One region of the Thalassobaculum salexigens DSM 19539 genome, then DNA from elsewhere that is predicted to be linked to it. Evidence: predicted binding sites of a transcription regulator. Region 1 holds the regulator's gene; the other holds the start of a gene.

The links. The regulator HrcA, encoded in region 1, represses chaperone genes, less so after heat shock. The targets are predictions, from matches to a motif close to GTTAGCACTCNCCNNNGGNGAGTGCTAAC.
Region 2: a site for HrcA is predicted at 2,240-2,268, ahead of G578_RS0116270 (co-chaperone GroES). Genes of this name have one in related genera too.

The regions. Positions count from the first base shown of each region.
Region 1 is NZ_KE384095.1:449,430-452,741, reverse strand. It holds gene grpE (nucleotide exchange factor GrpE) at 1-301, opposite strand, end outside; gene hrcA (heat-inducible transcriptional repressor HrcA) at 612-1,691, opposite strand; gene rph (ribonuclease PH) at 1,863-2,627, shown strand; gene rdgB (RdgB/HAM1 family non-canonical purine NTP pyrophosphatase) at 2,641-3,264, shown strand; gene hemW (radical SAM family heme chaperone HemW) at 3,242-3,312, shown strand, end outside.
Region 2 is NZ_KE384094.1:226,662-229,973, reverse strand. It holds gene groL (chaperonin GroEL) at 136-1,770, opposite strand; gene G578_RS0116270 (co-chaperone GroES) at 1,852-2,169, opposite strand; gene G578_RS0116265 (PAS domain-containing protein) at 2,435-3,004, opposite strand; gene G578_RS0116260 (hypothetical protein) at 3,014-3,312, opposite strand, start outside.

The DNA of each region.
Region 1 (3,312 bases):
CGGCCGACGCGAACTTGCGCCACTGCTCCTTCTCGCGCTCGGTGCGCCGGCGCAGGTTCTCCGCATCGGCCAGGGCCCGCAGTGCCTGGTCCTTGAGATGGGCGACCTGCTCCTCGAGCTCGGCGATCCGCACGTCGCGGGCATCGGTCTGGCCGCCGTCCGTGTCGATCAGGCCTTCTTCCGACAGGCCCAGGCTCTCGGCAAGCGACGCCTCGGCCGCCTGATCGTACGGGGCTTCGCCCGGCGCCTGCTGATCGTTGACGGGTTGCGGGCCGGCGGGCTTGTTCTGGTCGTTCGCCATGATCGCTACTCGTGGTCCTGCGGTTGAAAATGCGGCACGTCCGTGGATCGGAGACTGTCGTGACGTCCGCTATGTAAGGCGCCTGTGCGTCGATGAAAACCCGAATCGCCGCAAATCACCCCCGAGCGTCGGCGGATCCCTCGGCGTCGGCCCGGTGCGGCGTCCCGGATTTCCTAGAACCAAATCCGACCGTATTGAATCACGGAGCGATTCAATACGGTCGGTGAATTTGTCTCTGAACCAATAAGATAGAGCAGAATCAGGCACGCCGATGGGATCGCGAAGTGATCCCGTCACCGCACGATCTGCTCTAGCCCAGCAGCCGGCTGATCAGCTTGGAGGTGTAGTCGACCATCGGGATGATGCGGGCGTAGTTCATCCGGGTCGGGCCGATCACACCGATGGCGCCCACGACCGAACGTTTCTGATCGTGGTACGGCGCGATGATCATCGAGCAGCCGGTGTTGCGGAACAGCTGATTCTCGGCGCCGATGAAGATCTGCACCCCGTCGGCGGCCCCGGTGGCGTCGAGCAGGCGCAGGGTGCTCTCCTTCTCCTCGAGCTGCTCGAACAGCCCGCGGATCCGCTCCAGGTCCTCCAGGGCGGTCACGTCGTGCAGCAGGGCCGACTGGCCGCGCAGGATCAGGGTGGAGGCACCCGGCCCCCCGCCCCAGGTAGCCAGCCCGGCCTGCACGACGCGGGAGGTCAGGTCGTCAAGCTCGGCCTTGCGCTGGACGATCTCCTCCTCGATCCGCGCCATCGCCTCGCTGAGCGTGCGACCGCTGAGCCGGGTGTTCAGGTAGTTGGTCGCCTCCACCAGGGCCGAGGGCGGCAGGCCGGCGGGCAGCTCCACCACCCGGTTCTCCACCAGGCCGGTTTCGCTGACCAGCACCACCAGGGCGCGCTGGTTGCCGAGCGGCACGAACTCGATATGGCGCAGCGAACCTTCATTCTTCGGCGAGACGACGAGGCCGGCGCAGCGGGTCAGCCCGGCCAGAGCGGAGGACGCCTCCTCCAGCATCTCCGCCACACTGCGGCCCGCGGCGGCGCACTGTCCGTCGATGCTCTCCCGTTCCTCCGGCCCGAGATCGCCGCCGATCTCCAGCAGGCCGTCGACGAACATGCGCAGGCCCGCGTCGGTCGGCAGGCGCCCGGCGGAGGTATGGGGCGAGAACAGCAGTCCCGCCTCCTCCAGATCGGCCATGACGTTGCGAATTGTCGCCGGCGACAGCACCAGGCCCTGCTTACGCGACAGGGTGCGCGAGCCCACCGGTTCCCCCGTCTCCACATAGGCATCGACCACGTGCATGAGGATCCGGCGCGACCGCTCGTTGAGTTGCGCCAGGGCGGTGGACGGCATCGACGTGCCGTCAAAGGGTTCTTTGTGCATAGCTGCCATCGTAGCGCAAAATCTAGGAAGCGCTATGCGGCCGGTCAACGTGTGTCGCCACCGCCTCCGCCGGTCCGCCCGCAGCGGTCCGCGAGACTGGACGCCGGGGGTCGGGATCGCTAGCTTCCGCGCAGATTTCGACCAGAGCCATCCGCAACGAAAGGCGACCCCATGGCATCCGCCCCGACCTCCGGCCAGAACGCCGGCCAGACCCCGGCGGGCTCCCGGCCCTCCGGCCGCGCCGTCGACGAACTGCGCAAGGTGGTCCTGGAACCCGGCTTCGCCAAGCATGCCGAAGGCTCCTGCCTCGCCCGGTTCGGCGACACTCACGTGCTGTGCACCGCCACCGTGGAAGAGCGGGTCCCGCCGTGGCTGAAGGGCGGCGGCAAGGGCTGGGTCACCGCCGAATACGGCATGCTGCCGCGCTCCACCCATACCCGCACCGACCGCGAGGCCGCCCGCGGCAAGCAGTCGGGTCGTACCCAAGAGATCCAGCGCCTGATCGGCCGCTCCCTGCGCGCCGTCACCGACCTCGCCGCCCTGGGCGAGCGCCAGATCCGGATCGACTGCGACGTGCTGCAGGCCGATGGCGGCACCCGCACCGCGGCGATCACCGGATCCTGGGTCGCCCTGCACCAGGCGATCGCCACCCTGAAGCGCTTCGGCGCGGTGAAGAGCGATCCGCTGGTCGACCGCGTGGCCGCGATCTCCTGCGGCATCTACAAGGGTGTGCCGGTGCTGGATCTCGACTATGCCGAGGACAGCGACTGCGACGCCGACGCCAATTTCGTGCTGACCGCCGGCGGCGGACTGGTCGAGGTCCAGGCCACGGCCGAGGGCGATCCGTTCTCGGAGGCGGCGTTCATGGAACTGCTGCGCCTCGCCCGCAAGGGCACCGACGAGCTCGCCTCCCTGCAGCTCGCGGCCGTGGGCTGAGGAGACCGACGCCATGGCGCCCCGCAAGCTGGCCGGCGAGACCCTGGTCCTCGCCAGCCATAATCCCGGCAAGGTGCGGGAGATCGGCGAGCTGCTGGCGCCCTATGGCATGAGCGTGGTCTCCGCCGGCGAGCTCGGCCTGCCGGAGCCGGAGGAGACGGGCACCACTTTCGTTGCGAATGCCGAACTGAAGGCGCTGGCGGCGGCCACGGCCTCCGGAAAACCGGCGCTGGCCGACGATTCCGGGTTCTGCGTCGCGGCTCTGGACGGCGATCCGGGGATCTACTCCGCCCGCTGGGCCGGACCGTCCAAGGACTTCTCGGTCGCCATGGAGCTGGTCCACCGGAAGATGGCGGAGAGCGGCTCGGACGACGACCGGGCCTGGTTCACCTGCGCGCTGACCCTCGCCTGGCCCGACGGCCATTGCGAAAGCGTGGAGGGCTTCGTGCACGGCACCGCCGTGTGGCCGCCGCGCGGCGACAAGGGCTTCGGCTACGATCCCATGTTCGTGCCCGACGGCGACACCAAGACCTTCGGCGAGGGCGATGCCGACTGGAAACATTCGGTCAGCCACCGGGCGGACGCCTTCGCCCAGCTCGTGGCGCGGTGCTTCGATGGCGGCCCTGCTGGCGACTGACCCCACCGCTCGGGCGGCGGCGGCGTCGGACCCGCTCGGACTCTATGT
Region 2 (3,312 bases), on a different contig from region 1:
CTTTAAGAAACTGTGTTGTTTACCACATTCGTCTTGTCGTGATTTGCCTCTAAGGGGCTTGGCAAGCGGGGGCGCGAATAGAAACGGGCCGGGGATCGCTCCCCGGCCCGTCCCGCATCGTTAAAGAGGGCTGGATCAGAAGCCCATGCCGCCCATGTCCGGACCGCCCGCCGAAGCAGACGACTTCGGCTCCGGCTTGTCGGCGACCATGGCCTCGGTGGTGATCAGCAGGCCGGCGACCGACGCGGCGTTCTGCAGCGAGCTGCGGACAACCTTGGTCGGGTCGATGATGCCGGCCTTCACCAGATCGGTGAAGCCACCGCTCTGGGCGTCGAAGCCCCAGCTGCTGTCCTTGGACTCGAGCAGCTTGCCGACGATGACCGAACCGTCGTGACCGGCGTTGGACGCGATCTGACGGGCCGGAGCCTCCAGGGCGCGGCGGATGATGTTCACACCCATGCGCTGGTCGTCGTTGGCGTACTTGACCTTGTCCAGCGCCCTGATGGCGTAGACCAGGGCGGCACCGCCACCCGGCAGGATGCCTTCCTCGACCGCGGCGCGGGTCGCGTGCATCGCGTCGTCCACGCGATCCTTGCGCTCCTTCACCTCGATCTCGGTCGCACCGCCGACGCGGATCACGGCCACACCGCCGGCGAGCTTCGCCAGACGCTCCTGCAGCTTCTCGCGGTCATAGTCGGAGGAGGTGTCCTCGACCTGAGCGCGGATCTGCGAGCAGCGACCCTCGATGTCCTTCTTCTTGCCGGCACCGTCGACGATGGTGGTCTCGTCCTTGGTGATGGCGACACGCTTGGCGGTGCCGAGCATGTCCAGCGTGACGCTGTCGAGGTTGATGCCGAGATCCTCGGACACGACGGTGCCGCCGGTCAGGATCGCGATGTCCTCGAGCATCGCCTTGCGGCGATCGCCGAAGCCCGGGGCCTTCACGGCCGCGACCTTCAGGCCGCCACGCAGCTTGTTGACCACGAGGGTGGCCAGGGCCTCGCCCTCGACGTCCTCGGCGATGATCAGTAGCGGACGGCTGGACTGCACGACCTGCTCCAGAACCGGCAGCATGGCCTGCAGGTTGGACAGCTTCTTCTCGTGCAGGAGAATGTACGGGTTCTCCAGCTCGCAGATCATCTTGTCGGCGTTGGTCACGAAGTACGGCGACAGGTAGCCGCGATCGAACTGCATGCCCTCGACGACGTCGAGTTCGGTGTGCAGCGACTTGGCTTCCTCGACGGTGATGACACCCTCGTTGCCGACCTTCTCCATGGCCTTGGCGATCATCTCGCCGATTTCCTTCTCGCCATTGGCCGAGATGGTACCGACCTGGGCGACCTCACCGGAGGTGGTGATCTTCTTCGAGCGCTTCTCGATGTCGGCGACGACGGCCTCGACGGCGCTGTCGATGCCGCGCTTCAGGTCCATCGGGTTCATGCCGGCGGCAACGGCCTTCGCGCCCTCACGGACGATCGACTGCGCCAGCACGGTCGCGGTGGTGGTGCCGTCGCCGGCCACGTCGTTGGCCTTGGAAGCGACCTCGCGCACCATCTGCGCGCCCATGTTCTCGAACTTGTCGGACAGCTCGATTTCCTTGGCGACGGTCACGCCGTCCTTGGAAATCCGCGGCGCGCCGAACGACTTCTCCAGAACCACGTTGCGACCCTTCGGGCCCAGCGTGACCTTCACCGCGTCGGCCAGAATGTCCACGCCGCGCAACATCTTGTTGCGGGCATCGATGCCGAACTTAACGTCCTTGGCAGCCATGTTGTTGTTCTCCTTGGATAGGGTTAGCCCTTTGTTACAAGCGGCTTCTTTCGAAGGCCCCTCGCTGAATGGGACAGCTGGTTAGGCGGCCTTCTTGGACGACTTGGAGGTGCCCTCGAGCACACCCATGATGTCGCTTTCCTTCATGATCAGCAGATCGTCACCGTCGATCTTCACCTCGGTGCCCGACCACTTGCCGAACAGGACGCGGTCACCCGGCTTCACGTCGAGAGCGACGATCTTGCCGGCTTCGTCGCGGGCGCCCGGACCCACGGCCAGGACTTCACCCTCCATCGGCTTTTCCTTCGCCGTGTCGGGGATGATGATGCCGCCAGCGGTCTTCTGATCGGCGTCGATACGACGAACCACCACGCGGTCGTGGAGCGGCCGAAATTTCATGACCCTTCCTCCAATTTACACTCTGTTGAGACGTGCAGTTTGAGCAATGTCGCCGGGATTGACTCGTATTGTTAGCAGTCTCGCCCGGTGAGTGCCAGCGATGTAAGGAGGCGGGAGGAAACTGTCAAGCGGGCTGCGAGCGCGTTCGCGCAGATTTCGCGCTCCGGACCGGTCCGTTGGGGCGGTGAAGTTGCAACGGTATATGCGGTTTAGCGTCCGCCGGATCAACCATCCGGGCGGCCGCGGCCCGGTGCAGGCGACCCCGTCAACTCAGCGTCCCGACATGGGGGAAGTCGGGGATGCCGTTGCCGATGTCGATGAAATGCCGGATCGCGGTCTTCTTCTCCAGGAGATAGCGCTCCTCGCGCGTCTTGAAATCGTCCAGTCGGATATCGTCCACCTGATAATACAGCAGGGTCGCCCGCCCCGCGTCGTCGCGCATCGGCAGGCCGAAGGATTCCGAGATCCGGCCCTTCCCGTCGCCGGTCCGCACCGCCTGGCTGACGAGTTGGCCGCAGGGGTGAGTGGCAATGAGCGTCATCGCTGCCCGGGTGATCGACCGCTCCTGCGGGGTGCGGAAGTCGAGATAGTTCTGTCCGGTGATCTCGCGGCCGTAATGCTCGATCACGGTGGTGCCGGCGAGCCGGACCAGGAAGTGATCCGGGGCGACGATCTCGAAGATCAGGAAGGTGTTGAGGATGCCGGCCAGTGCCCCGGGTTCGAAGTCGCGCCGGTACGGGATCAGGTCGGTCCGGGGCAGGGAAAGCCAGTAGTCGGCGAAGGCCCGCGCCCGGGGCTTCAAGGCGGCGGTGCGGATGCAGGACACCGTGGTCATGGCCGTCCGTCAGTATGTCCAGTTCGGGTCGAAGGTGACCGCGATGGTCGTGGGCGAGGTGGGCTCCACCAGCGAGTACATGAACTTGGTCGGTCCAGTATAGCCGCACTGGCCGATATCCGCGCCGGCGCGCTTGCGGAACTGGACCTCCAGGCGGAAGTGCCGGACCAGAGTGTCGATCTCCGCCTGCCGATAGGCCTCGACCGCTTCGGCCGGAAGCTCGATCGAGCGCGGCGGCGAGTAGATACCCTCGATGCAGAGCTGGTTGACGATACAGGCGGCGAGGTCGGGACCGTCGCCCTGCCCGA